DNA from 4 places in the Sphingomonas sp. STIS6.2 genome. Region 3 is predicted to be linked to each of the others. Evidence: riboswitches for the same ligand, from Rfam matches in the RefSeq annotation. Region 3 holds a riboswitch; each other region holds the start of a gene.
The links. Region 3 has a riboswitch for cobalamin ahead of sphst_RS17205 (DUF1636 domain-containing protein). Riboswitches for the same ligand answer to the same signal wherever they lie in the genome.
Positions count from the first base shown of each region.

Region 1: it holds a riboswitch for cobalamin, as region 3 does, so the genes downstream of both, sphst_RS06345 (TonB-dependent receptor) here and sphst_RS17205 (DUF1636 domain-containing protein) in region 3, are expected to answer to the same signal.
Region 2: it holds a riboswitch for cobalamin, as region 3 does, so the genes downstream of both, sphst_RS08205 (HoxN/HupN/NixA family nickel/cobalt transporter) here and sphst_RS17205 (DUF1636 domain-containing protein) in region 3, are expected to answer to the same signal.
Region 4: it holds a riboswitch for cobalamin, as region 3 does, so the genes downstream of both, sphst_RS13680 (hypothetical protein) here and sphst_RS17205 (DUF1636 domain-containing protein) in region 3, are expected to answer to the same signal.

Region 1 covers NZ_JPDP02000041.1:21,968-30,276, reverse strand. Annotated here, with positions in the region: gene sphst_RS06350 (catalase) at 1-1,080, opposite strand, end outside; cobalamin riboswitch at 1,301-1,539, shown strand; gene sphst_RS06345 (TonB-dependent receptor) at 1,708-3,879, shown strand; gene sphst_RS06340 (hypothetical protein) at 4,007-5,140, shown strand; gene sphst_RS06335 (hypothetical protein) at 5,254-5,538, opposite strand; gene sphst_RS06330 (ATP-binding protein) at 5,769-7,322, shown strand; gene sphst_RS06325 (response regulator transcription factor) at 7,319-7,915, shown strand; gene sphst_RS06320 (hypothetical protein) at 7,939-8,309, shown strand, end outside; gene sphst_RS20870 (DUF2779 domain-containing protein) at 8,300-8,309, shown strand, end outside.
Region 2 covers NZ_JPDP02000041.1:422,732-431,040, reverse strand. Annotated here, with positions in the region: gene sphst_RS08220 (cobalamin biosynthesis protein CobG) at 1-523, opposite strand, end outside; gene cobN (cobaltochelatase subunit CobN) at 520-3,813, opposite strand; gene cobW (cobalamin biosynthesis protein CobW) at 3,819-4,868, opposite strand; cobalamin riboswitch at 5,006-5,222, opposite strand; gene sphst_RS08205 (HoxN/HupN/NixA family nickel/cobalt transporter) at 5,383-6,420, opposite strand; cobalamin riboswitch at 6,600-6,812, opposite strand; gene sphst_RS08200 (molybdopterin molybdotransferase MoeA) at 7,050-8,234, shown strand; gene lexA (transcriptional repressor LexA) at 8,303-8,309, shown strand, end outside.
Region 3 covers NZ_JPDP02000159.1:516,232-524,540, reverse strand. Annotated here, with positions in the region: gene cobO (cob(I)yrinic acid a,c-diamide adenosyltransferase) at 1-107, shown strand, start outside; gene sphst_RS17220 (ABC transporter substrate-binding protein) at 104-952, opposite strand; gene sphst_RS17215 (FecCD family ABC transporter permease) at 1,020-2,015, shown strand; gene sphst_RS17210 (ABC transporter ATP-binding protein) at 2,009-2,794, shown strand; cobalamin riboswitch at 2,816-3,002, shown strand; gene sphst_RS17205 (DUF1636 domain-containing protein) at 3,100-3,516, shown strand; gene cobT (nicotinate-nucleotide--dimethylbenzimidazole phosphoribosyltransferase) at 3,513-4,526, shown strand; gene sphst_RS17195 (histidine phosphatase family protein) at 4,523-5,101, shown strand; gene cobS (adenosylcobinamide-GDP ribazoletransferase) at 5,098-5,814, shown strand; gene sphst_RS17185 (cobyric acid synthase) at 5,782-7,272, opposite strand; gene cbiB (adenosylcobinamide-phosphate synthase CbiB) at 7,260-8,198, opposite strand; gene sphst_RS17175 (aminotransferase class I/II-fold pyridoxal phosphate-dependent enzyme) at 8,191-8,309, opposite strand, start outside.
Region 4 covers NZ_JPDP02000116.1:132-3,795, forward strand. Annotated here, with positions in the region: gene sphst_RS13675 (S41 family peptidase) at 9-1,346, opposite strand; cobalamin riboswitch at 1,685-1,925, shown strand; gene sphst_RS13680 (hypothetical protein) at 2,148-3,608, shown strand.

The DNA.
Region 1 (8,309 bases), on a different contig from region 3:
GATCTTGCGGAACGGCACGCCCAGCCATTCCTTGGTATCGTCGAACGGATTATAGTCGAGCTTGGCGAACGCCGACGCCGACATCGTCTGCACCATCAGGTCCCAGACGGGGAAGTTGCCCTTGCCGATCTCGCCATAGAGATCATCGGTCAGGTAGTTCCATGTCGCGGTCGCCACCTGCGCGCCGTTCAGGTTGCGCACGCCCTGGCGGCTGATCCAGCGGAACTTGGCGAACACCGTTTCACCCTTGGCATTCACCAGCTTGAAGGCATGGACGCCGTTGCCGTCCATTGTCCGGTAGGATGCCGGCGTACCGAGGTTCGAATAGACATGCGCGAGCATGTTGGTCGCCTCGGGCGTGGCCGAGAAGAAGTCGAAGAAGCGATTGGGGTCCTGCTTGTTCGTCACCGGCGAGGGCTTGAGCGCGTGGATCATGTCCGGAAACTGGATCGCGTCGCGGATGAAGAAGATCGGCAGGTTGTTGCCGACCAGATCCCAATTGCCCTGATCGGTATAGAATTTGGTCGCAAAGCCGCGCGGATCCCGCATGCCCTCGGGGCTGCCCGAGGGGTGGATCACGGTCGAGAAGCGGACGAACACCGGCGTCTGCTTGCCGGGCATGAACAAGGATGCACCGGTGATGCTCGAAATGTCCGCGGTCGCGGTGAACACGCCGTGGGCACCGGTTCCGCGGGCATGGACGACGCGCTCGGGCACGCGCTCACGGTCGAAGCGTGCGAGCTTCTCGATCAGCGTCGTGTCCTCGAGCAGGACGGGGCCAAGGTCGCCCGCCGCCTTCGAGTGGCGGTTCTCGCCGATCGGCGCACCATTGTCGCGGGTCATCTGCGGCGCGGCGACACTGGCTGAATCACCCTTGGCTTCGACGGTGCCGGCAACCCCGGCCTGCGCCAGCGCGGGCTTGCCGGCGCTGGACGGTGCCGCCGCGGTCGTCATGCGGGTTTCCGCCTGCGTCTCGGCCGGCGCCACCGTCTGCGCGGCGACCGGCTGAATCATGGCACCAGCCGATGTCGCAGCCAGCAGCATCGCCGTCACGGCCTGACGGCTCTTCACGTTCTTCATCTCGATCCCTTAATCCTGCATGCCATCAGCGTGGCATTTCCGCACAGAGCGTGCGGCACCGCCGCCTCCTGATCGAGGACGCGCATCGCGCCAAACGGAGCTTCTGGATCACAGCAATCGAGCGGGACGATCGAGCCGCCATCGCGCCGCTCGCCGGACGATTGCCGAACGATCCTGACCGGGATAGACCGGCGCCGCTGACCTGTTCGATCCGAGCAGGGCGGCATGATCGCGTCGGTGCCCCGAAAGGGGCTTAATAGGGAACGCGGTGAGGGTGGTTCGCCACCTGAAGCCGAGGCTGTCCCTGCAACTGTAAGCGGCGAGCGAGATGCATTTCGCTTCTTCCTGCAAAGGAAGGGGCAGCCACTGGGCCAGACGTTTCGTCATGAGGGCCTGGGAAGGCCGTGCATCGTGCGAGGACCCGTGAGCCAGGAGACCTGCCGGCGTCTGGTCGCTCTTGCCTGGCCCAGGGGGTGGCCGCGGCACGGTACTCCGTCGAGCGACGACGTGTGCGGTGGGGACCGCACGGGCATGCGTGCCGGTCGCAATCGCGTCCGGCTGGCGCGGATGTCGGCCGTTCGCGGGAGGTCCCTGCCGGGTTCGCCAGACGCCCGGGGGATTACCGTAATGCCGTTCCTATTGTCTCGCCTCGCGCTCGCGGGGGCTATTCTGTCGCCTGTCTTCGCAGCACAAGTCCACGCCCAGTCCGTTCCGGATCCCGATACCAAGGACATCCTGATCGTCGGACAACATGCCCAGGACACGCTCACCACGCCGAATGGGACCGGCAGCCGCCTAGGCCTCACGCCGCTCGAGACTCCCGCGACGATCTCGGTCATCGACGGCGCCACGATCCGCGCGCGCGGCGACCTGTCGGTGATCGACGCGACGAGCCGCGCACCGGGCATCAGCAATGCGGGCAATCCCGGCAATGGCGGTACCGCGCTCGCCGCGCGGGGCTTCAGCGGTCAGGGATCCGTGCTCCAGCTCATCGACGGCATCAGGCTGTTCCCGGCGGCCGGCACGATCACCTTTCCGACCGATCCGTGGATGGTCGAGCGGATCGACATCCTGAGCGGCCCGGCCTCGGTGCTCTACGGCCAGGGCGCACTGGGCGGCGCGGTGAATGTCGTGATGCGCAAACCCGATACGCAGCAGACGCACGTGGAGGGCGAGATCGGCTATGGCTCGCAGGACAGCTTCCATCTCGCGGCAGGCGCAGGGGGGCCGATCACCGAGCGCCTCTCTTACCGCATCGACGGCAGCTATCGCCGATCGGACGGCTATGTCGATCGCGGCCAGTCGCGCAGCCATGCCGTGTCGGGCACGCTGCGCTGGGCGCCGACCGACACGCTCGTCGTCACCGTGCGGGACGATTATGGCGACCAGAAGCCGATGCGCTATTTCGGCACACCGCTGATCGACGGTCGGCTCGACGACCGCATCCGGGAACGCAACTACAACACACGCGACGGCTCTATCCGATACCGCGACAACCGCACCAGCCTGCAGGTTGACTGGACGCCGAGCGATGCGGTCACCGTCAGCAACCAGGCCTATCGCCTCACCTCCAAACGCTCCTGGCTCAATCTCGAAACCTATTGCTGGATCGCCGCGGACGGCGTCTGCGCCAACGGCAGCGGCAACACCGGCACGCCGGGCGGCATCCTGCGCACCGACATGACCGGCATCGTCCACGATCAGACGCAATGGGGCGATCAGGGCAGCGTGACGCTCCGAACACAGATTGCCGATGGCGTCGGCAATGACCTTGTCATGGGCTTCGACGTCAACCTCATCAAACTGACCTACTCCCACAATTTCGGGTCTGACCCGCAGGTTTCGGAGGTCGATCCCTTCGCGTTCGATCCCAGTCTGATCGTCGACACCCAGGGGATCGCACCGCGCTATCGGACGCGGACCACCGAATATGCGGTCTTTGCCGAGGACCGGCTGAAGCTCGGCACGCACGTCTCGATCGTCGGTGGCGTGCGCTACGAGCGCGACACGATACGCCGCTGGTCGATCGACTATCCGGGCGGCGCCGGCACCGAGACGTTCGTGCTCGACAAGCGGCTGCACAATCTGACCTGGCGGGTCGGAAGCGTCTATCAGCCTATCCCGACGGTGTCGCTCTATGCGCAATATGCCACCGGCGTGGACCCGCTGGGGACGCTGACGACCTATTCGACCGGGCAGGTGCAGTTCAGCAACGCGGTTGGCGACCAGGTCGAGGTCGGCGCGAAGGCCGTGTTCCTCGACGGTCGCGGCACCGCCACCCTCGCCGCCTACCGCATCGTCAAGAAGCGCTTGCTGGCACAGCTGACCCCGACGAGCCCGGTCGAGCAGGTCGGCCAGCGATCGGCCAAGGGTATCGAGGCCGCGGTATCGCTCGATCTGCCGTACGGTGTCGGCATCGATGCGAACGGCAGCGTGCTCGACGCGACGTTCGACGACTTCGTCTCCGGCGGCACGCGCTTTGACGGCAATACCCCGCCGGACGTGCCCGAGAGGCTCGCCAATCTCTGGCTGCGCTGGAACGCGACGCGTGCGCTCCAAGCACGCGCCGGGCTGCGCTACGTTGGACGACGCTATTCAGACAATGCGAACAGCTTCCGCGTCCCCAGCTACACCATGGTCGATGCCACGCTATCGTACGCGGTAACGCCGCGCCTGGCGGTCGATATCCACGGCTACAATTTGTTCGACCGGGACTCAGCGATCAGCACGTACAACAACCAGCAATGGGTCCTCGGCCGTCCCCGCGCGGTCGACTTCTCGCTTCGCGTCGGCTTCTAGCGCGCCCCGCGGCCGGCAGCCCTTGGGACGGGCCGCCGGCGATGTCGCCCCCCGGGAAAACCCCGGATAGCCGTTCGCGCGCGCGCCCGCCTAAGCCGCATGGCCACCCCATGAGGAGACATTGCGCATGCCGTTTTACCGGGCTTCCGAGCTGTTTACCCTGCGTCCCGTGCCGCCCACGCTCGGCAAGCCGGCATGGATGAACCTGCGCGCCGTGCCGCGGGCACCCTGGGCGGGGGAGCCGGAGGCACTGCGCGGGCCCGGCATCTACGGCATGTTCCATGACGACCGGCTCGTCTATGTCGGCCTATATGCCGGCAAGGCCGAGCGGCCCTTCGGCGGATCGGTCCTCGAGCGCTGGGAGAAGCACGTCACCTATCAGACGCTGCGCTCGCCCTATGTCACCTTCGCCCGTCGACATCTCAAGCATCTGCGTGCGCTCGCCGCCGCAGAGCCCAACGGACCGATCGAGACGATCGTCGCGATGCTGGCACTGAACGGCGATGAAAGCCCGCTTCTCCAGCGCAAGGGTGGCAGCTGCACCTTCGCCAAGGCGCAGCTCGCAGCCGCACACTGGGATGTGTTCGGGCCGGGGAACGAGGCCACGATGCTCGATCACCTCGGCTTCTCCTATCTCCAATTGCCGCGCGACCTGGCCGCGACCGTTCTCCCCGAGCCCGGGCAGCGGCCGAGCGCATGGGTGAAGAAGCATTGGCTGGCGCCGATCGAACGGGACCTCATTGCCGCGTTCATGCCGCCCTGCAACGACGGCACCGAACCCGGCGACGCGCCAGCGGTCGATCCGGTCGCGTTCGAGGAGCGGCTCGCCCGGCTGCTCGCCGACCGGCCCGCACCCGCCGTCGAAGATCTGGCCGGAGAGAGCGAGGCCGACGATGAAACCGACGGTGACGAGGAGGCGCTGCGCACCGAACCGACCGCCGCACCGAACGAGCGCGAGGCGCTGCTCGACGATCTCGCCCGGCTCTGCCCCGGCGCGCTGGAGATCTATTATACCGACGTTCCCGATCTGCGCATCCGGCCGCGCTCGCACGCACGCCGGGTGCTGCTGAACGTCTTTGCACATGGCGGTGGGCTCGCCTGCCGGACCAAGGCAAGCGTGGCGGCCTGCCGCGCGCTCGGCTTCGATGCGAACGACGCGCCGGCGGGCGTGTCGATGAGCGCGGCGTTTCCGATCGACCTGTCCCGCCACTCCGCGGCGGATCTGTTCGCAGTCGCCGGTGCCGCCCTCCCCGGCGACTGACCCGCTGGTCGGCAGAGCCGGCCATTCCATGATGTGCCCTGGCGAGCGACAAGCCCGTCAGGGCACCCGCCCTGCTGCGCAGACCTTCCGATTCCGCGTCTAAGCGCGGTTGCCTACGGATCGCTCCAGCGCCTGGCCCCCCACAGGATCAGATCGCGGCCGACGAGCACGACGCACACGTCGCCAATGGCAAACGCCAGACCCAGCCATGTCCATCCATGAGATAGCAGCAATGCGGGCCACGCGACGGCGAGCACGATCAGCAGCACGCCGATCGGCCGCGTCAGGCGGTTCCACCACCGCCGCGGCACGACCTGATGGCTGTAGACGATGACGCTGCCATCCTCCTGGTACCAGAGCTCGCGCACCTCGTGAATCGGATCAGGTCCTTCCGTCATCGTACGGCTGCGCCCGTTACGCGGTGACGATTCCGCGATCGCGAGACACTATGGGCTGGCATCGATACATTCCCGGGGCTGGCTCACGATCATCATGGCCATCGCCGCCGCGCCGAAAACCCGGGAATTTCCCCGATGGCCTATCGGCGCCGGATGCGGCTAGGCAGCCCTCAATGCCGCTGCCTCCCTCTCCGCCCCGCCTCTCGATCGGTGCCGTAGCCGGCAAAACAGTGCCACGATTGGCCGACCTTCCCTGGCTCATCGGCTATGCAGCAGCGTTTGCGGCCGCGCACCAGGCCGCGGCAGGATGGGGCGGTCAGGGCTTCTACTCGCTGCTCTATCCCGCCGCTGGCGTCAGGCTGGCGCTGCTGTGGAGCCGTGGCCCGCGGCTGACGCTAGCGGTGATGGCGACGGAACTGATCGTGCAGACGATCGCCGGCATCATCGTTCCGGGCCAGGCCGGCTGGCTGACCGCGGCAAACGGCGTCGCCCGGCCCGCGCTGACCTATGGCATCGTCGTCTGGCTGGTCCGCCACGTCGCGGCGCGGTCGCAATCGAGCCTCGGCGTCGCGCCGATGCCGCTCGGCCTCGCCGCAGTCACCGCGCCGGTCGCGGCGACCATGGCGGCGCTGCCCTGGACCTTGTTCAGTCCCGAATTAACGGGCGTCTCGGGCCTTCGTCAGACGGTGGCATCGCTGACGGGCTTTGTCGTCGGCGACCTGCTCGGCGTGTTGCTGATCGCCCCGCCCTTGCTCTGGGTGGTCCATGCGGGGCAGGACCGGCCCCGGGCACTGCACCGCCCGACGCTCCGCCAGCTTGCCGGACTGGCCGAAGCGGCCCTCGTCCTCGGCGCAGCGATCGCCGCGAGCACGCTGCTGGCCGAGATCGGGCTGGGCGTCCCCGCCGCCCCGGCGCTGCTCGCGGTCGCCTGGATCGGTTTGCGTTTCGGCCGCACCGCAGGCTGGTGCGCGATCGTGATCGTGGCGGCGATCGTCCTTCCCTTTACCGCGACCGACCTGCCCGTCGCGGAACGGCTCGCCTTGCACATGAGCCTCGCATCGATCGTCGTCGTAGGCTACCTCGCGGGCAGCTTTGCCGATGCGCAGGCGCGGGCGCAGAGCGACCTGTCGCGCCGCGACCGCATGCTGTTCCAGGCGGAACGGCTGAAGACGCTGCGCGCGATGTCGGTGGCGGTGATCCACGAGATCAGCCAGCCGCTTTCGACGCTGGCGATCGAGGCCAAGCACCTGCACGAGATCACCGTCGCCGCCGATCCGGACATCGCCCAGACCGCCGCGCTGATCGACCGCAAGGCGGCGGCGCTGTCCACGCTGGTCCGCCGGCTGCGTCGTTTCGGCGGTCGATCGGTCGACGAACCGAGCGCCCTGCCCCTGTCCGCGCTGGTCGAGACCGTCACGGCATTGACCCGTGCCGAAGCCAGGGCGGCGCGGGTCGTGGTGGAGGTGTCGCCGATCGATCCCGACCTGGTCGTCTTCGGCCAGGAGATCGAGCTCGCGCAGGCGGTGGTCAATCTGGTCCGCAATGCGGTGCAGGCGTGCGACGGTCGTGTCGCACTCTCCGCCCATCAGAACGATGACCGGGTCGTGGTCATGGTCGTGAACCGCTGCCCCGATCGGCGGGAAGCACGCCCCGGCATGGGCGTCGGGGCGCTCGTGGCGCGGGCGATCGTCGAAGCCCATGGCGGCACGGTGGAGCGTGTCACGCACGCCGACGGCACCATCTGCGCGACGCTATCCCTCCCGCGCCCCGGAGCCGAGCCATGACACTCCCCGCCAATCAGCCGGATCGTGCCGCCGTCTATGTCGTCGATGACGACCATGACCTCGGCGCGGCCGTCGCACGACTGCTCTGCCGTCACGGTCATGCCGCCGAACCCTTTCTCGACCCGGTCATGCTGCTGTCGGTCTACGCTGAAGCACCGGCGCTGTGCATCGTCACCGACATCATGATGGGCGACCTCGACGGCTTCGGCTTTGCCGACCGCGTGCGGATGATCGACCCCGCGGTTGCGATCGTCTTCATGACCGCGTGGCCGACAACCGCGAATGCCGTGGATTCGGTGCGGCGCTATGGCGGCCTCGATTATCTGGAAAAGCCGCTCGACGAGACACGCCTCCTCAGCGCGGTCGACGAGGGGGTCGCATGGTCCCGGCGCCAACGCAGCATCCGCGCACGAACCGCAGCCCTGTCGGCGCGCGAACGTCAGGTGTTCGACCTGCTCGTGCAGGGACATAGCAACAAGGCCGTTGCCGACATCCTCGGGCTCAGCCCCAAGACGGTCGAAGATCACCGCGCCGCCATCGTCGCCAAGACCGGCACCAACGGTCTTGCCCAATTGATCGCGCTCGCGCGGTGACCGCACCCTTTGACGGAGGTTTCATGCCGACCACCACGGCGATCGACGAGACGATGATCGAACGGGCCATTCTCGATTTGCTCAAGACCCGCCGCGAGATCTATCCGTCGCATATCGTCGGCGAATTGCGGCGCAGCCATGCGGGACTGCCGTTGGACCGCACGCGCGACGTGCTCGAGCGCCTTTTCATCGAACGACGCGTCGCGCGATTATGGCATCGCTACATGCTCCCGGCGGACGTCGAGCCGGTCCGCGCCAAATGGCTCGGCCTGATCGAACGCCAGGCCGAACGGATCGACGCGGTCGCGGTCGATCCCGCAACGTCGCGCGACGCGCGGGACCTCGTGATGCGCTGGGACGGATGGTCGATGGAGGGGTGTGATTTTGCCGCCTG
Region 2 (8,309 bases), on a different contig from region 3:
CGCGCGTCACGTCCACCCCCGCCGCACGCCCCTCGCCGCGCACCAGCAACCTGCCGTCCACCGCGCGCTCGACCCGGAAATCGGCGGGCGCGCGGGTCAGCACCGGTGCAGCGCCGGCATCGATCGCAAAGCCGACCTTGCCGGGCAGCACCGGCAGGTCAGCCAATCGCTCGCGCAACGCGGTGGCGATATGCTGCGTGTCGTCCCCGTCCCGCCAGTCGGGCGCGACCAGAATCACACCGCGCGCCTCGCGCTCCGGATCGGGGTCGATCAGGCCGACCGCCAGCAACGCCTCGACCAGCTCCCGCCAGCCCGCCTCGGTCACGCCGCGGATCTGCAGATTGGCACGGCTGGTCACGTCGATCTCGCCATTTCCCCACGCCATCGCCGCATCGCACAGCGCGAGTGTCTGCGCGCGCGTCAGCCGGCCGAGCGGCGGGCGGATCCGCACCAGCAACCCGTCGCCCGCCGCCATCGGCCGCCACGCATCGGGGCACCATCCCTTGACGACGAACGCGCTCATGCCGGCAGGTCGAGCTGCGCGAGGATCGAATTGCGCCGCGTCGGCCACAGCCCGGCCGCATGCAGCGCCGCGAACCGCGCGGTCATCGCCGCCAGCGCCGCGGGGTTTGCGCTCTCCAGAAACGCGCGCACCGCGTCGCGCCCCAGCGTCGCATCATAGTAGAGATCGATAAGCTCGGGCGACACCACCCGCGCCAGCTGCGCGAACATCGCCATATGGTCGAGCGTCGCGGCGATCTCCGCGCCCCCGCGAAACCCGTGCCGCATCATCCCCTCGACCCAGGCCGGGTTCGCCGCCCGCGCATGAACGACCCGCGCAATCTCCTCGTCCAGCGGCCGCGCACGCGGCCGTTCCGGGTCCCGCGCGTCCAGATGATACAGCGCCGCGGCCTTACCCCCGGCACCCGCCTGCGCCGCCGCGAACCCCGCCTCGTGCGCGGCATAATCCGCGGCGAGCAACAGGTCGGTTTCGGGCAGGTCCTGGACATGGACGAACGCGTCGGCGGCGGCGACCCGGTCGCGGATCCCCGCCGGATCGAACCGCGTCGCATTGTCATCGCCCGCCCCGTCGAGCGCGTGGCACGACGCCGCCAGCCATGCCGCCCCCGCCGCCGCCCGCGCCGCCTCGCCATAGGCCTCGCCCGCATCGCCGAGCCCGAGCCCGTAGCGACCCGGCTCGGGCCCATAGACGCGCGCACCGACGGCAGTGCCGACGAACGGGTTCCAGTCGCCGGGCTCGTCGCGCAGCGCCAGCGCGCGCACCGCCTGCCCGAACATCTGGCCGAGCGCGGGAAACGCATCGCGGAACAGCCCCGACACGCGCAGCGTCACGTCGATCCGCGGCCGGTCGAGCCTTGCCAGCGGCAGGATCTCGACCCCCGTGACGCGGTCCGACGCGTGATCCCAGACCGGCTCCGTACCCAGCAGGTGGAGCGCCATCGCAAACTCCTCGCCTGCGGTCCGCATCGTCGCCGACGCCCAGAGGTCGACGACCAGCGCGCGCGGATAGTCGCCCTCGTCCTGCAGATGCCGGCGGACCAGCTCGTCGGCCAGCCGCACGCCCTGCGCATGCGCCGCGCGCGACGGCACGCCGCGCGCGTCGGTCGCATACAGGTTGCGCCCGGTCGGCAGGACGTCGCTGCGTCCGCGCCACGGCGACCCCGACGGCCCCGCCGCGATCCGCCTGCCCCGCAACGCGCTCAGCAGCCCGTCGCGCTCGGCCTCGCCCTGGTCACCACGCCCATAGACGTGCAGACCGTCGCCGAACTGGCTCTCCTTCACGTCGCACACGAACGTGTCGATCCGCGTGATCGCCTCCGCCTGGCTCGCCTCCTCGTCGAGCCGCAGCGTCGCCGCCAGCCCGGTCGCGCGCGCCTCGTCGGCGATGTCGCGCTGCAGCCGGTCGCGACGCGCGGGGTCGAGCCCGTCGGCGGTCGAAAATTCGTCGAGCAACGATTCGAGCCGCCCCAGCCCCGCACCGCTGCGCGTCGTCGCGGCCGGCGGCGGGACATGGCCGATCGTCACCGCGCCGATCCGCCGCCGTGCCTGTGCCGCCTCGCCCGGATCGTTGACGATGAACGGATAGAGCACCGGCATCGCCCCGGTCAGCGCCTCGGGCCAGCATTCCCCCGACAGCGCGACCGCCTTGCCCGGCAACCATTCGAGCGTCCCGTGCGCGCCGACATGGATCAGCGCATCGGTCCTGCGCGCGTGCAGCCACAGATAGAAGGCGACATAGGCATGACGGGGACAGCGCGAGAGGTCGTGATACTCGCCGACCCGCGCCGCGCTGCGCCCGCGTTCGGGCTGGAGCGCGATCACCACGCCCCCCCGCTCGACGGCCGCGAACTCGAACGCGCCGTCGATACAGGCCGGATCGTCCTCGGGCGCGCCCCAGCTTTCCTCGAGCGCATCGCGCAACACGGCCGGCAACGCTCCAAGCGCCGCGCGATACGCCGCGACCGGCCACGCGATCCGCCCCGTCTCCAGCGCCTCGGCCAGCGCTTGCGGCGCCGCGCCGCCGGTCGCATAGCCCGCCGCCGCCAGATCCTCGACGATCGCGTCCGCGGACGCCAGCGCGTCGAGCCCGACCGCATGCGCCATCTGATAATCCTTGCCCGGATAGGTCGACAGCACAACCGCGGGCCGCTGCTCAGCGACCGGTCGCGTCGCCAGCCGCACCCACGCGATGACGCGCGCGACGATCGCCGCGATCCGCTCGGGGTCGGCCCGGTGCTCGCGGCGCGCATAGCCGAGAGCGTCGTCGCGGACGCCGTCCTCCTTGAAGCTTGCGACGCCCGCGAACAGGCGTCCGTCGACTTCGGGCAGGACGACGTGCATCGCCAGGTCGGCGGGGGACAACCCGCGCGTCGACCCCGCCCAGGCGGCGCGGTCCGACGTCGCCAGCGCGACCTGGAACACCGGCACCCCCGCTTCGTCGAGCGGCGAGCTGTCATCGGCGCCGCGGCCGGAAAACGCGGTGGCATTCACGATCGCCGCCGGACGCAGCGCAACGACCCAGCGCTTGAGCCACCCCGCCGCGCCCGGCGCCTTCAGCGACGGCGCGAACAGCCCGACGACGTCGAACCCCGCCCCGCTCAGCCCGGCATGCAGCGCCTCGATCGGGTCGAGATCGGCGGCGGTCAGATAGGAGCGGTAGAAGATCAGCAGGATTCGCGGCCGCGTCGCGGTCATCGCGAACGCCGCCGGGCACGTCACCCCGTCGCGCGGCTGCCAGCCACCGACCTCGGGAACCGTCTTCACCCCCGCGACCGGCCCGGCATAGAGCCCCGCCGCCAGCGCCATCTGCGCCAGCGCCGCCTGCGCCGCGACCGCGCCGCCATCGTCGCACAGCGCGGCGAGCCGGCGCAGCGTCGACACCGGCACCGTCGACGCCGCATCGAGCCGCGCATCGCTGCGCCCGTCCGCGGGCAGCACCGCCAGCGCGATCCCCCGCGCCCGCGCCAGCGCCTCGACCTGCTGTAACCCATAGGACCAGTAGGACCGCCCGCCGATCAGCCGGATCACGATCCCCTTCGCCCCTTCACCCCCCGCTAGCGTTCGCTCGACATAGGTATCGACCGACAGCGGATGCGCGAGCGCGGACAGGTTGGCGAGCCGGAGCGACGGCAGCGGGCTCCCGTTCGCCGCCGCACGCCGCCACCCGGCCGCGAACGCGCCGAGATCCCCGTCCGAAAAGGACAGGACGACAAGATCCGCCGGGCTCTGCGCGAGGTCCTGCGGGACCGCACTCTCCTCCAGCCCGTGGCTTTCGCGGAAGACGACGTGCATCGCCGTCAGCCCTGAAGCGCGGCCCGGATCCTTGCAGGGTCGATCCGGTCATGCTCGGCGATCACCACCAGCCGCGTCTGTCGCGCCTCGTCGCCGCGCCACGGCCGGTCATATTGCGTCCGCACCCGCGCACCGACCGCCTGCACCAGCAGCCGCATCGGCTTGCCCGTCACCGCGGCATAGCCCTTCACGCGCAGGATGTCGGCGTCGCGCGCGAGGGTCTCGATCCGCGCGGCGAGCGCCGCCGGGTCCGCGATCTCGCCGAGGTCGACGATCATGCTGTCGAAATCGTCATGCTCGTGGTCGTCCGCGCCATCATGATGCGACGGCCGCGCCGCGATGTCGTCCTCCGCCGCCGCGTTCAGCCCCAGCACGACACGCGGATCGATCACCCCGTCGGTCAGCGCGATCACCGGCAACGCACGCGGGGACTCCGTCGCGATCACCGCGCGCGCCGCAGCCACCCCCGCCTCGCCCGCCAGATCCGCCTTGGTCAGCAGCACCAGATCCGCACAGGCGAGCTGGTCCTCGAACACCTCGGCGAGCGGCGTCTCGTGATCGACGCTCGGATCGGCGCGGCGCTGCGCCTCGATCGCGGCGAGGTCGGGCGCGAACCGTCCCGCGGCGACCGCTTCCGCATCGGCCAGCGCGATCACCCCGTCGACCGTGATCCGCGACCGGATCGCGGGCCAGTCGAACGCCTTGAGCAACGGCTTGGGCAAAGCGAGCCCCGACGTCTCGATCAGGATATGGTCGGGCCGCGGGTCGAGCGCGAGCAACGTCTCGACGGTCGGGATGAAATCGTCCGCGACGGTGCAGCAGATGCAGCCATTGGCGAGCTCGACGACATTCTCGGCCGGGCAATCGGGGATCGCGCACCCCTTCAAGATGTCGCCGTCGATACCAAGCGTGCCGAATTCGTTGACGATCACCGCGAGCCGCCGGCCGCCGGCATTGCGGATCAGATGACTGATCAGCGTGGTCTTGCCCGCGCCGAGGAATCCGGTGACGATGGTAACGGGAATCTTGGCCAGGGTCGGCTGGGGGTCGGTCATGCGATACTCTCCGGGCGTCGGAACGACAGCCACGGACGGACGCACGCCCGCAGCCACACGCGCGCACGACCTGACGGCCGCACGCGTTCGTCGCTCAGACGGAGTACCGTGCCGCGACCATCCCCTGGATCAAGGCAAGAGCGACCATGACGCTGGCAGGTCTCCTGGCTCGCGGGTCGAAGCTCGATGCACGCCTTCCCAGGTCCCGTGACCCAGTGGCTGCCCCCGCATCGGGGGCCTGTGCGTCTCGCTCACCGCTTACAGTTGCAGGGACAGCCGCGGCATTGGGAGGCAAACCTCCCGCACCGCATTCCCATTCAAGCCCCGAAGGGCACCGGCGCGATCTGTTGAGGTTCGGTAGAACCAAACCTCGGGGTTGGGTTTAGAGGAGTTTGGCGGTTGTGCCAATGCACCTGACCTCCGTCATCCCGACGAAAGTCAGGACCCAGAGCCAAACAAAATGCGGTGCCTGGCTCTGGGTGCCGGGTCGAGCGCAGGATGACGACGCTGTTTGTTAGCCCCGCACCACCTCGATCTCGTCGAACCGCTTCCACCGGTAGATCGCGAAACTCAGCACCCAGCACGCCACGAACAGCGCGATGATCGCAAAGCCCAGCCCGTTGAAATTTTCGCCCAGCGCCGAAGCGACGTCCCACACGCCCCCGCTCAGCCCCAGCTTCGACGCCAGCAGCGCGAGCGTCTCGATCCCGCCGATCGCGATCGCGACGATCGCCGAGATCAGCGTGATCGTGATGTTGTAATAGAGCTTGCGGATCGGCTTCACGAACGCCCATTCATAGGCGCCGAGCATCACCACCCCGTCGGCACTGTCGACCAGCGCCATGCCCGTCGCGAACAGCACCGGCAGCACCAGCACCGTGCCGATCGACAGCCCGTCCGCCGCCTGGCTCGCCGACAGGCCGAGGATCGCGACTTCGGTGGCAGTGTCGAACCCCAGCCCGAACATGAACCCGAGCGGCGCCATGTGCCAGCTGCGCGTGACCAGCCGGAACATCGGCCGGAACAGCCGCGCGAGCAGCCCGCGATTGCCGAGCAGCAGGTCGAGGTCTTCCTCGACATAGCGCCCCCCGCCGCGGACATGGCCAAAGGTCCGCCACACCGATCGCAGGATGATCAGGTTCATCGCCGCGATCGTGAACAGGAACAGCGCGGATATCAGCGTCGCGATCACCCCGCCCGCCTGCTTGAACGCCTCGAACTGTGACAGCGCGCTCGCGGTCAGCGCGATTCCGACCGCGGCGATCAGGACGATCCCCGAATGGCCGACCGCGAACCAGAAGCCGACCCCGATCGGCCGCTGCCCATCCTGCATCAGCTTGCGCGTCACATTGTCGATTGCCGCGATATGATCCGCATCGACCGCGTGGCGCAGCCCCAGCCCCCAGGCGAGCATCGCGGTGCCCAGCATCAGCGGCTGCGCCTGGAACAGCGCGAACGCCCATCCCCAGGCGGCGATATTGGCCGCCACCAGCATCGCGAACATCCAGCCGATCCGGTGTCGCGTCGAACGACCGGCGGTCCGCCCGGTCATGATCTTGGTCATTGGCACATCCCCGGCGTCCGACGAGGACGGGGGCCTGCCGCGAACGACCGGGACGCGCGCCGACCGGACGCCATGAGCGGCCGGCATGCGTCGCCGATGCGGCCCCCGCCGCATTGTCGTCGCTCAGACGGCGTTCACCGTGCCTCGGCCACCCCCTGGACCGGGACAAGAGCGACCAGACGCCGGCAGGTCTCCTGGCTCGCGGGTCAAGGCTCGACGCACACCTTCCCAGGCCATCGGCCCAGTGGCTGCCCCCGTCGCAGGGGGCGCGTGCGTGTCGCTCGCCGCTTACAGTTGCAGGGACAGCTGCGGTCTTGGGGCGAACCCCGCACCGCATTCCCATTCAAGCCCCGAAGGGCACCGACGCGATCTGTGCGGATCCGGCTTGCGTCGGACCTGCGCCACAGGGCTAGCGTGTTTTGCCTACGCTGACGACAGGATTTGCATGCGGGCCGCCGCCGGGCATGTCGTCCCATCTCACCGCAACGTCTGCCTTACCTCGTACGTTGATCGCATAACCGACCGGTGTCCTGCCGGTCGCGGCGTTGCCCGCTTTCCGCCCCGCGGCATTCGTGCGAGCAGCGCAGACCTTCATCGCCCCGCTGAACGGAGCCCGCATGCGCCCTCTCGTCCCCGTCGCCGAAGCCCAGTCCCGCCTCTTCGCCATGGCATCGCGCGTGCCGGCCGAAACCGTGCCGCTGCGCTCCGCGATGGGTCGCTGGGCGGCGGAGGACATTCTCGCCCGCCGCACCCAGCCTGCGACCGACCTTTCGGCGATGGACGGCTATGCGATCCGCTACGCCGATCTGCCCGGCCCCTGGACCGTCATCGGCGAGAGCGCGGCCGGCCGCCCCTTCGCCGGCACGCTCGCCCCGGGCGAGGCGACGCGCATCTTCACCGGCGCGGCGATGCCGCCCGGCGCTGATACCGTCCTTGTTCAGGAAGAGGCCGCGCGCGACGGCGACCGGCTGATGCTCGACGGCGAAGGCCCCGCCTTTGAAGGCCGCAACACACGCCGCAAGGGGCTCGACTTCGCGACCGGCACGCGGCTGATCGCGGCCGGCGATCGGCTGACGCCCGCGCGCATCGCGGTCGCTGCGACCGGCGGACACGGCACGCTGTCGGTCGGCCGCCGGCTGCGCGTCGCGGTCGCCGCGACGGGGGACGAGCTCGTTCCGCCCGGCTCGACCAGCGACCCCGTCCCGCTACCGGAATCAAACGGCATCATGCTCGCCGCGATGCTCGCCGACCTGCCCGTCGACATTATCGATCTCGGAATCCTCCCCGACCGGCTCGACACGCTGCGTGACGCCTTTGCCGGGGTCGACGCCGATCTGCTGGTAACCACGGGGGGCGCGTCGGTCGGCGATCACGACCTCGTCCGCCCCGCGATCGAGGCGGCCGGCGGGGCAATCGACTTCTGGCGGATCGCGCTGCGCCCGGGCAAGCCGATGATGGCGGGTACGCTTGGCCGGACGATGCTGCTCGGCCTGCCGGGCAATCCCGTCTCCGCCTTCGTCACCGCGATCCTGTTCGTCCGCCCCGTCGTCGCGCACATGCTCGGCGCGCGCGATCCCCTGCCGCAGACGACGCACGCGCTGCTCGGCGAGGATCTTCCGCCCAACCAGTCGCGGACCGACTATATGCGCGCCGAACTGCGCGACGGTCGCGCCTATGCCTCGACTATCCAGGACAGCTCAATGCTGCTGACGCTCGCCCGTTCGTCCTGCCTGATCATCCGCGATGGCGACGCGCCGGCGGCGAGGGCGGGCGACTCGGCGGAAATCCTCGTCATCGCTTGACGTCACCGCTTGACGAAGCTGCAGGTGTTCCATAGAAGTTCCTCGTCTGTTCCGGACGGAGAACCGTTATGCTCA
Region 3 (8,309 bases):
ACGCGCCCGAGGCGTTGATTGCCGCGGCGGATCTCGTCACCGAGATGGGGCAGGTCAAGCATCCGTTCCGGGGCGGGGTCAAGGCCCAGGCCGGCGTTGAGTTCTAACGGTCGCGGCGAGGACTAGCTGGACGCTGCGTGCGCAACTGCGCCGCGAGGCTTTGCGCGGCGAGCACATAGGCGGGACCTCCGCAGACGGTCCACGCCTCGGGGATGCGCAGACGGGGAATCCCGTCGAGAATCGGATGATGCAGCATTTCGGTGCCCTGATCGGTCACGCGGTCGGTGGCGCTCTCAACGACGAGATAGTCCGGGCGTGCCAGCGCCATTTGTTCGAGCGACAGTTGCGAAAGTGCCGGCTTGCCGAGCCGGGTCGCGAGATTGGCCAGCCCGAGACGCTGCATCAGTTCGTCGACGAGCGTGCCGGTACCGGTCAGGAAACCCCGACGCTGATAATAGGCCGCCGTACGACCACCTCCCGGGGCGCGCGGCAATCGTGCGAGCGCGGTGTCCATCCGGCGGATCAGCGTTTCGCCGCGATCGGGGTGCCCGATGGCTGCGGCGACCTGCCGGACTTGCGTCACGATCGCGGTATAGCTGTCAGCGGGGGGCAGATCGAGCGTCGCGACGTTCCGGCCGGCGAGAACTGCGGCGACCGTCTGGCGTCGGAACGGCGAGGAGATCACGAGATCGGGGCGGAGCATCAGGACGTCTTCGGCGCTGCCACGGCTGACTGGGATGGTACGCGCGGCGTTGGCGGCCGCGGACATGTTCGGATCACGCGCGAACCGGGTCAGTGCGACGATCTGCGCGGGGTCGGCCAGCGCCAGAAGATACTGGTCAGCGCACAGGTTGAGCGAAACGATACGCGCCGGCGGTCGAGGCGCTGCCGCCGCAGCAGATGCGCCAGCGGCAGCGATGATCAGGATGGTCAGGAGACGGCGGCGGCGCATACGCAAAGCCCTGCCGCAGCGGGCGCTTATGCGCTAGGCGGAAATCGATGCGGTGGGATCTGGCACTATGGAACGCGTGACGCGTGCGCGATTGGTCGGTGGCCTCGCGCTGCTTGCGCTGCTGGCCGGCGCCGCGTCGGTCGCGGTGGGTAGCGCGGCGATCCCGCTGGCGCATGTCGTGCGGGCGCTCAGCGGGCAGGGCGATCCGATCGAACGCGCGATCCTGTTCGAACTTCGGCTGCCGCGCGCGATCCTAGGGCTCGCGGTCGGCGCGATGCTGGGGCTGTCGGGTGCTGCGCTGCAGGGATTCCTGCGCAATCCGCTGGCCGAGCCATCGGTGCTGGGCGCGTCGAACGGCGCATCGCTGGGCGCGGTGATCGCGCTGTATTTCGGGCTGGCGGAGCTTCATCCGGCGATGCTGCCGATCGTGGCGATCGCCGGGGCGTTCGCGGCGCTGGGGTTGCTGTTCGTGCTGGCGGCCGGGTCGCAAAGCGCCTTGTCACTGATCCTCGCGGGGATTGCGGTTGGAACGCTGGCCGTCGCGGGGGTCAGTCTGGCGCTGAACCTGTCCCCCAACCCGTTTGCAGCGATGGAGATCATGACCTGGTTGCTCGGGTCGCTCGAAGACCGGTCGTTCAGCCATGTCGCGCTGGCGCTGCCCTGTATCGCGCTCGGCATGGTGCTGGTCGCCTGGGACGGCCATGCGCTCGACGCGCTGACGCTCGGCGAGGATGGCGCACGCGCGCTAGGCGTCGATCTGCGTCGGACGCGCATGCGGATGCTGGTCGGGGTGGCGATCGGGGTCGGCGGGGCGGTTGCGGTATCGGGCGCGATCGGGTTCATCGGCCTGATCGTCCCGCATCTCGTCCGGCCGATGACCGATCGTTCGCCATCGGCGATCCTGCTCCCCTCCGCACTGGGCGGGGCCGCGTTGCTCACTTTCGCCGACGTACTGGTCCGGGTGATCCCGACGTCGAACGAACTCAAGCTCGGGGTCGTCACCGCGTTTCTCGGTGTGCCGGTGTTCCTCGTCCACCTCATCCGCGAGCGGCGGCTATGGTAGCCCTCTCCGCGGACCGCCTCAGCGTCCGCCGTGCAGGGCGGGTCGTGGTCGACGATGTCAGTTTCTCGGCAGAGGGCGGCGCGCTCATCGGGATCGTCGGCCCCAATGGGGCGGGCAAATCGACGCTGGTCCAGGCGCTTCTCGGGCTGGTTCCCGCTACTGGAGATATCCTGCTCGACGGGGTTCCGCTGGCGGAGCGCTCGCGACGTGAGATCGCGCGGACGGTCGCGTATCTGCCGCAGGGTCAAAGTCTTCATTGGCCGCTGAGCGTCGAACGTCTCGTCGCGCTGGGCCGCTTGCCCCATCTCGCACCGCTGTCGCGCATTTCTCAGCAGGATCGTGATGCGATTGCCCGTGCGATGGCAGCGGCGGACGTGACCATGCTTGCGGCGCGTGTCGCGACCGAGATTTCGGGGGGCGAGCGGGCCCGCGTCCTGCTGGCAAGGGCGCTGGCGGTGGAGGCGCCGGCGCTGATCGTCGACGAGCCACTCGCGTCGCTCGATCCCGCGCATCAGATCGCAGTCATGGAGATCCTGCGGGCGCAGGCCGCGCGGGGTGTCCTGGTGATCGCCGTCCTGCATGATCTGGGGCTCGCCGCACGCTATTGCGATCGCATCCTCGTGCTAGACGCGGGCCGGCTCGTCGCCGACGGCGCGCCGTCGGCAGTGCTGACGCCGGCGCGGCTGCGTGAGACCTATGGTGTTCGGGCGTGGTTCGGATCGATCGAGGGCGTACCGGTCGTGGTACCGCTGACGCGTGACAGCGCGCAGGGCGATTGACCCGGGCCGCTCGCCCGGCCTATCCCTCTGACCGCGACAGGTTCCCCGGCGACGGGGATGAAAAGGGAACGGGAGAACCCCGGCTGCCCCTGCAACTGTAAGCGGCGAGCCATCGTGCCATCATGCCATTGGGATCCCGGTCCCGAGAAGGCGGCGCGAAGGGCTGTGACCCGTGAGCCAGGAGACCTGCCCGTCGCGGTCGTCTTTCGTCCGGCCAGGGTGCGCCGAGCGGACGGGGGTAAACCCGCGCGACGACATAACCAGCCTGCGGCTTGTGCCGCGGGCGCGTATGTCATGGGGTTTCAATGCCAAATCTACTGGTTCCCGCCGAAGACGGGGCGGCCGTCGTCGCCTGCAGCACCTGCCGCGCTTCCACCGATGCGAAGGACGATGCCGAGGGCATGCGGGGCGGTGCAAGACTCGTCGCAGCATTGCAGGCGGTCCAGGCGAGTGATCCGCGCTATGCCGGGATTGCGGTGCAGGCGATGCCGTGCCTGTTCGCCTGCCAGGACTTCTGCACCATCCATGTTCGTGGGCCCGCGAAGATCGGCTATGTGCTGGGGCGCTTCACGCCGGATGAGGAGGCTGCGCGAGCGATCCTCGATTATGCCGTGCTGCATGCGGAGAGTGCGGAGGGGCAGGTGCCGTTTCGGCAGTGGCCCGCCGGGATCAAGGGGCATTTCATCACCCGGACGCCCCCCGCCGGCTATGTCGCGCAGTGAGGCAGTTCCCGACGGTCGCGGCGTTCGACGCGGCGCTGGGGGCTCTTCCTGCGGCAGACGAAGCCGCGCGAGGGGCCGCATCGCTGCGGCAAACACAGTTGACCAAGCCACCGGGATCGCTTGGCCGACTTGAAGACCTCGCGGTCTTCATGGCGGGCTGGCAGGGGCGCGAGCGGCCGCGGTTCGAGCGTGCGCGGGCGGCGATTTTCGCCGGAAATCACGGCGTTGCGGTGCACGGGGTGAGCGCTTTCCCGGTCTCCGTGACCGCACAGATGGTCGAGAATTTCCGTCGTGGGGGCGCGGCGATCAATGCGCTGGCGGATGCCGTCGGGCTCGAGCTGATCATCGCCGACATCGATCTGGAAACCCCCACGGCGGATTTCACGACGGCACCGGCGATGGACGAAGCCGCGTGTCTCGCCGCACTCAACATCGGTGCCGACGTCGTCGTGCCGGGGCTCGACATGCTTGTCGTGGGTGAGATGGGGATCGGGAATTCCACGTCGGCCGCAGCACTGTGTCTGCGCAGTTACGGCGGAACCGCCGCGGACTGGGTTGGCCCGGGGACGGGGGTTGATGTGGCGGGAATCGCGCGGAAAATCGCGGTGGTCGAGGCGGGGATTGGGCGGCATGATGATTTCCCGCGTACGCCGTTCGAGACGTTGCGGCGGGTGGGGGGGCGTGAAATCGTCGCGATCGCCGGCGCGGTGGTGGCGGCGCGGCTGGCGGGGGTGCCGGTGGTGCTCGACGGATTCATTTCGTCGGCGGCGATCGCACCGATTGCGGCGGCGTATCCTGGCATCACAGAGCACTGCATTGCGGGGCATTGTTCGGCCGAACCAGGGCATGAGCGGTTGCTCGCCGCGCTGAAACTCGAGCCTTTACTGAGACTTGGGATGCGGTTGGGGGAGGGAAGCGGGGCGGCGGTTGCGGTGGGAGTGATCCGGTCGGCGTTGGCGGCGCATGACGGGATGGCGACGTTTGCCGAGGCGGGGGTGTCGGTGGCGTGAGTGCGCCGTTCCTGCTCCACCTGCTGCGGCATGGCGCGCCTGAACTAACCGGGCGGATGCTGGGGCGGACCGATAGTCCGGTCACGGCGGAGGGAATGGCGGCCTGTATGGCTCGGGTAAAACCGCTGAATTTCAAGAAGATCGTCTGTTCTGATCTCATGCGATCGCAGGCTGTTGCGGATGCGATCGGGCGGGAGCGGGGGCTGGCTCCAACGACCGATGCGCGGTGGCGGGAGCTGGATTTCGGGGATTGGGACGGGCTGGCTGCGGCGGAGATCGACGCTGCGGCGTTGCAGCGGTTCTGGGACGATCCGGATGGTGCACCGCCGCCGGGTGGGGAACGGTGGAGCAATCTGGTCGCAAGAGTTACCGATGCGATAGAAGATCTTACACCCGAAACCTCATTGATCGTAACACATGGCGGGGCGATCCGTGCGGCGCTGAAAACGCTGTGCGAGTTCGGCCAGCGCGAGCTCTGGGCATTCGATTTGCCTTATGCGGCGCTGATTAGTTTGCGGATCTGGCCGGACCGGACGGCGCAGATCGTGGCGCTGCAGACTGATCCGGTTTCGTGAAGCGGCTGGTCGTCGCCTTCGGCTTTTTGACGCGCGTGCCGATGCCGCAAGTCGCTGCGAACGCTGAGGATTTTGCCGCCGCGATCCGGTGGTACCCGGTCGTCGGGGCGTGCATCGGGGTGGTCGTCGCGGCGGCGGGGTGGGTCGGCGCGCAGGTCGATCCGTGGACCGGTGCGCTCGCCGCGCTGACTATTTGGGTAGCGATTACAGGGGCTTTGCACTTGGATGGGCTGGCGGATCTGGCGGACGGGCTGGGTGCCGCGCATGGCGACCGCGACCGGCTGATCGCGGTGATGGCGGATCCGCATATCGGCAGCTTCGGTGTTGTGATGATCGCGCTGCAACTCCTTGCAAAACTTGTCTTATTGCATGCCGTTTCGAGTCAGGGATGGGCGGTCGTGATTCTCGTCCCGATGCTCGCGCGGATCGGGCCGTTATGCTGGGCGCGGTGGGTGCCGCTGCTCCGGGAGGGCGGGCTGGGAGGGATGGTGGCAGGGAAGATCAGGGTGCACGATCTGGTCTTTTGGGGGTGCGTAACAGGGTGTTTAGGGGTGCCTGTGCATGCCGTTGCAGGGGCCCCTGCACTGATCGCGGTATTCGGCTGGTGGCTGATCCGGCGGGTCGGCGGCGTTTCAGGCGATTGCCACGGTGCGGGGATCGAATTCGTCGAGACCGGGATGCTAGTCGCGCTCGCCATTGCCGGCCGCGTCTGAGCCCGCGAGCTTCGACAGCGCGATCAGCGCATCGATATCGAGATGGCGTTCGAGCGTTTCGGCAATCGCATCGAGCGCGGCGTCGATCGACGCCGCATGGTCGGGCCCTACCGCACCGACCCCGAGCCGGCTGAGCCACGCGCGGCGCTGATCCGCGAGGCCGAGCAGGCCGTGGACATAGCTGCCGGAGACGAGCCCGTCGGGGCTGACCGCGCCGTCGCGGCGGCCATCGTCGCGGGTCGTGAGCGCGCGCGCGGTGTCGGGGCCGGTGGTTTCGCCGATATGGATCTCATAGCCGTCGAACCGTGCGCCGATCGCGGTGCCGGCGACGCGCTCGAGCGTCTTGGCGGGGGACAGGATCGTCGCGACGTCGAGCAGGCCGAGCCCGGGGGCGATACCGGCGGGCCCCTCCAGCCCGTCCGGATCGGCGATGCTGCGACCGAGCATCTGATAGCCGCCGCAAAGCCCGAGCACCGGGCGGCCGCGACGGCGATGCGCGTGGATGTCGATGTCCCAGCCCTGCGCGCGGAGAAAGGCGAGGTCGGGGATCGTCGCCTTGGAGCCCGCGAGGATGATCATGTCGGCGTCGGGGATCGGTTCGCCGGGCGGGACCATGACCAACGTGACGCCGGGGTCGAGCCGCAGCGGATCGAGATCGTCGAAATTGGCGATGCGCGGGGTGATCGGACAGGCGATGACGACCTGGCCGTCCTGCCGGTCGTGACCGGGGCGGCGTTCGAGTATGACCGCATCCTCGCTCGGCAGGCGGGCGGCCTCGGGAAGCCAGGGGATGACGCCATAGCCGCGCCAGCCCGACCGCGCCTCGATCGCGCGATAGCCGTCGTCGAACAGCGCGGGGTCGCCGCGAAACTTGTTGACGAGGAAGCCGTGGATCATCGCGGCGTCGGCGGGATCGATCACCGCACGCGTGCCGACGAGCGAGGCGATGACGCCGCCCCGGTCGATATCGCCGATCAGGATGACGGGGACGCCGGCGGCGCGCGCGAAGCCCATATTTGCGATGTCGGCGGCGCGCAGGTTGATCTCGGCGGGGCTGCCCGCGCCCTCGACGACGACGATGTCCGCCTGCGCGCGGAGCCGGTGATAGCTGGCGAGCACGTCGTCCATCAGCCCCGCGCGCCCCTCGCGCCAGCGGCTGGCGCGCAGGATGCCGCGGACCTTGCCGTGGACGACGAGCTGCGAGCTGCGGTCGCCCTGCGGTTTGAGCAGGACGGGGTTCATGTCGGTGGTCGCAGCGGTGCGCGCAGCGATCGCCTGGGTCGCCTGGGCGCGGCCGATCTCGCCGCCATCGGCGGTGACGGCGGCGTTGTTCGACATGTTCTGCGGCTTGAAGGGGCGGACGGCGAGCCCGCGATTGGCGAGCGCGCGGCAGAGGCCGGCGACGAGCACCGACTTGCCGACGTCCGAGCCGGTGCCCTGGAGCATCACCGCACCCACAGCAGCGCCCCCGTGACGATCCAGAGTAGCAGGCAGGCGCGGCGATAGACCTGGAGCGCGCGGGCGATGTCGGCGGCGGTGGCGGCGGGGTGACCGCTGCCGATCCAGGGCTTGAGCTGGGTGACGCCGTCATAGCTGACCGGACCGGCGAGGCGGAGGTCGAGCACGCCCGCCATCGCCGCTTCGGGCCAGCCGGCATTGGGCGAGGCGTGTTTGCGCGCGTCGCGCCGCATCACGCGCCAGCCGCCGGGACCGGCGAGGCACAGCAAGGCGCCGCTGATCCGCGCGGGGATCCAGTTGGCGAGATCGTCGATCCGTGCCGAGGCCCAGCCGAACGCGCACCAGCGTGGCTCGCGGTGGCCGATCAGGCTGTCGGCAGTGTTGATCGCCTTGTAAATCCAGAGCCCGGGAAGCCCGCCGATCAGCAGCCAGAAGAGCGGCGCGACGATGCCGTCGCAGAAGCTCTCGGCAAGGCTTTCGATTCCGGCGCGGGCGATGCCGGCGGAGTCGAGCCGGTCGGTGTCGCGACCGACGATCCGGCCGACCGCGATCCGCGCACCTTGCACGTCGCCCTTGCCGAGCGCGGCGGCGATCGGGGCGACGTGATCGTTGAGGCTGCGCTGCGCGAGACCGGGGGCGGCGAGGAGGCCGATGCCGAGCCAGGCATAGCCGCCGAGATAGGTCGCGAACAGCCAGGTCGCGCCCCAGGCGATCCCGCCCGTCACCGCGAGCGTGATCGCGAGCGTCGCGACCCCGGCGATGCGGCGCGTCGCGTCGGGCCATGAGGGACGGTTGAGCGCCTTTTCGAGGCTGCCGATGATCGCGGCGATCGCGCCGACGGGATGACCGATCCGGCGGTAGAGCCGTTCCGGCCAGCCGAACGCGGCGTCGAGCGCGAGGGCGATGAGCGCGACGGGATCAGCCATGCGCGAGCGCCGTGTCGAGACGCGCCAGCGCGGCCGCGTCGGCGGGGACACCGAGACGGAGCCAGCGGGGGTCATAGGCGAAGGGGCGGGTCAGGATGCCCGCCATATTCA
Region 4 (3,664 bases), on a different contig from region 3:
GCTGGCGCTTACTCAGCCGGACTTAACGGAGCTAATGGGAGCATGCCCGCAATCTTCCCTTGATCATCTAGCGACACTATCGTTTTGCGCCGTCCATTGGCGAACGTGAGCTTGAACTCATCGCCACCAAACGCGGTAGGACGCCAGAAGTCTACCGAGAGTAATCGGCCGAGACTAGCGAGTTCAGTCCGATTCTGAGTGATCTGCGGCTGGATCTCGGAAGCGAGCTGGGGGGTCACAAGGTCTTGGATCGTAGTTCCGCTTGCAATCGCGCCGATAAGCCTGCGGATTGCTGCGTCTGATCCAGCCAGCTGGGCTGTTCGCGGGCTAAAAACCCTTTTTGTAGACGCCGCCGCGATATCGGCGACTGGCTTTGACCCTGCCTTCGCCAGCGCCGCAGAAAGTGCGTTCTCCGCATTAACGGACACATCTGGCCGAACACCAACGCCTTCCCAATTGGTCTTCGTGACCGGATTTTCCGCTCTGCCAGAGGGAATCATGGCGATAACACCGTGACCGATATCGACCGGACCGACAGGATTGGCCCCGCCCCCTGTTGTCTCCCCGATCAACGTTCCTCGCTTGAGCGCTTGGATGTCGTAGGCGAACTCCTCACCGCCAGAGAAGGTCATTTTGCTGGTGAGAACGTAGACAGGGATGTCGAAGAAGGACACCGGTGTGCGAACGGATCGGTAGCTTTCTCGCGTTGTCTCAGTCGTCTTTGCCACGCGTGAGACGATGTCATTGATCGCCCGGCCTGGCGGAACCAGGAAGCTGACGAGGTATGAAACGGCCCCCGGGTCTCCGCCGCCGTTACGGCGGACATCGATGATCAGAGCACGACTGCCTGAGAGGGAGGTCATGGCCTTGTCAACCGCCCTTTTGGAGAAGCTGATTGGTGGAAAGCCAATCACTTCAATATATCCAACACCGCCCGCTAGGATGTCGGCGCGAGTCACTCCGGCGTCCGCGGCGGGCATCTCAGCCGGTGGACCGTCGCCTCGCGGCGGTCGCGGCTCCTGCATCGAGAACACGCTAAGGTGCTTGTCGTGGGTCACGATGGACGCATCAGCGGACAACCGGGCCGCGAGTTCTCCCGCCGTTCTGGCATCGTCGTACTTGCCTGAAGCAAACGCGTCGGTCGTCCTCTTCGCCACTTGCTCGGCCCGCTCAGTGAATATGTAATGGTCGCGCATCGCGCGAGCGAACTCTTCCACAATCGCGCGACGTCCGCCGGCGTCGAGAGCAGGAGCCAGAGCATGGGTCGGCCCCTGTGCTGCAGCGGGCAGCGCCAAGGGAAGAACCAGCGAAAGCGCCCACAATATCACATTGCGTCGACGGCACATCAGCAGCCCCCCTTAATACAGTTTGGGCCGGCGTACGTCTGACCAGTCCAGGCGGCTAGTCAGTACCAAACCCTCAATTCGACAGCCTGTCGGAACGTCGCCTACCAGGCAAGGCCGATGAGCATTCGAACGGCTACAACTGGGCGGACACGCCCTGCCCTACGGCTTCCGGCCAGACGCATAGCCGGACATTAGCGACGTATTCGCTCCTTCCCAGTTACCGCCTTTCGTTAAGGGGCACCGACTTGCCTTTTGACCTCTGTGATGGCCGCTCCGACCGATTGCCGGATGGTCTTCGTCAAGATAGACCGGCGCCGCTGACCTGTTCGATCCGAGCAGGGCGGCATGATCGCGTCGGTGCCCCGAAAGGGGCTTAATAGGGAACGCGGTGAGGGTGGTTCGCCACCTGAAGCCGAGGCTGTCCCTGCAACTGTAAGCGGCGAGCGCGATGCATTTCGCTTCTTCCTGAACCGGAAGGAGCAGCCACTGGGCCAGACGTTTCGTCATGAGGGCCTGGGAAGGCCGTGCATCGTGTGATGACCCGTGAGCCAGGAGACCTGCCGGCGTCTGGTCGCTCTTGCCTGGCCCAGGGGGTGGCCGCGGCACGGTACTCCGTCGAGCGACGACGTGTGCGGTGGGGACCGCACGGGCATGCGTGCCGGTCGCAATCGCGTCCGGCTGGCGCGGATGTCGGCCGTTCGCGGGAGGTCCCTGCCGGGTTCGCCAGACGCCCGGGGGATTACCGTAATGCCGTTCCTATTGTCTCGCCTCGCTTGCGTGGCGGTTCGGTCCACGGCTCGCTTGACGTCCGTCTTTGACGCCGTGAGCGGGCGCGCAATTGGCAAGACTGCCCGGCGCTGGCTTTACCTTGTTCATCGCTGGGTCGGCATTGCCAGCTGCCTGTTCTTCGCGATGTGGTTCCTGTCCGGGTTGGTGATGCTCTACGTGCCCTATCCCTCCCTCTCTTCAGCTGAGAAGCTGACCGGGAGCGAGGCTATCGACTGGGCAGCGGTGGACGTACCGCCACCGCTTGAGGGTGGATATCTACCGCAGGAGCTTATGCTCGAAATGCGCGACGGCACGCCTGTCTGGCGCGTCGCACAGTGGGATGGATCGCATGTGACGGTCGCAGCCCATCGGGGGTCAGTTCTGCCGCTGGTTGACGCGCTGTATGCCGCTCGGGTCGCCGGTCGCTTTGCACATGCAACTGTAGAGCGCGTTGATCATCTGGCACGCGATCAGTGGACGGTTGCGGGTGGCTTTGACCGGCATCGACCGGTCTGGAAGGTCGCGCTCGCCGACGCGTCCGGCACGGAGGCCTATGTCTCCTCGAGTACGGGCGCCGTCGTGCAGGTAACAACCCGCCGCGAGAGGTTCTGGAACTGGCTTGGTTCGGTGCCGCACTGGCTTTATCCGACGGTGCTGCGACAGGATCAATCGGCCTGGCGTCAGGTCGTGCTGTGGGTGTCAGGCCCCTGTATCGCTGCCGCGGTAGCGGGCATGTGGATCGGCATCTTGCGGACGCGCATCGGCGCACGCCGCTTCAGGGGCGGACGGATGACGCCCTATAACGGCTGGATGCTCTGGCATCATATCGCAGGGATGGTTGGTGGTGTCTTCCTGATCGCCTGGATCTTCAGCGGGTGGCTGTCGGTCGACCCCGGCCATCTGTTTGGTGGGACAAAACCGGTCAAGGCCGCGATGCGCGTCTATCAGGCATCCGATCAGATGCCGGTAGTATCGCTCGACCGACTACGCGCCGTAGGTTCCGGTGCAGTGATCGCGCAACTTATTGATAATGCCGGAACGCCGCTTGTGCTGCTCGCCTATCGTGACGGCCGGCGATCCGCTCTGGATGCGGTCATGCTTACCCCGTCGAGCCCGACCACGCACGCCCTGATGGCTGGAGTCCGTCGTCTGGCAGGCTGCACGCGGTTGATCGCGATCGACCGCCTGACGACGCCTGATGCGTATTGGTATGCGGTCGCAACCCTGCCACAGCTGCCGGTGCTCCGGCTGCGTTTCGCTGATCCGCCACAGACGTGGTTTTATATCGATCCCGCCACCGGAGAGATTCTGAAGACCGTCGATAAGCGGCAACGGGCATACCGTTGGGCATTCGACCTCCTCCATAAATGGGATCTCGGCGTGCTCACCATGTACCGGCCGGCCCGGGATATGCTGCTCTGGCTGTTCTCGATCGCAGGCGGGGTGACGTCGATAAGCGGCATCTGGCTGGGATGGAAACGGCTCAGACGATGACGGATGGACCCAGTCCCGGTCAGTCACAGGTCAATCGCCCCTTCATGAAACCGGAC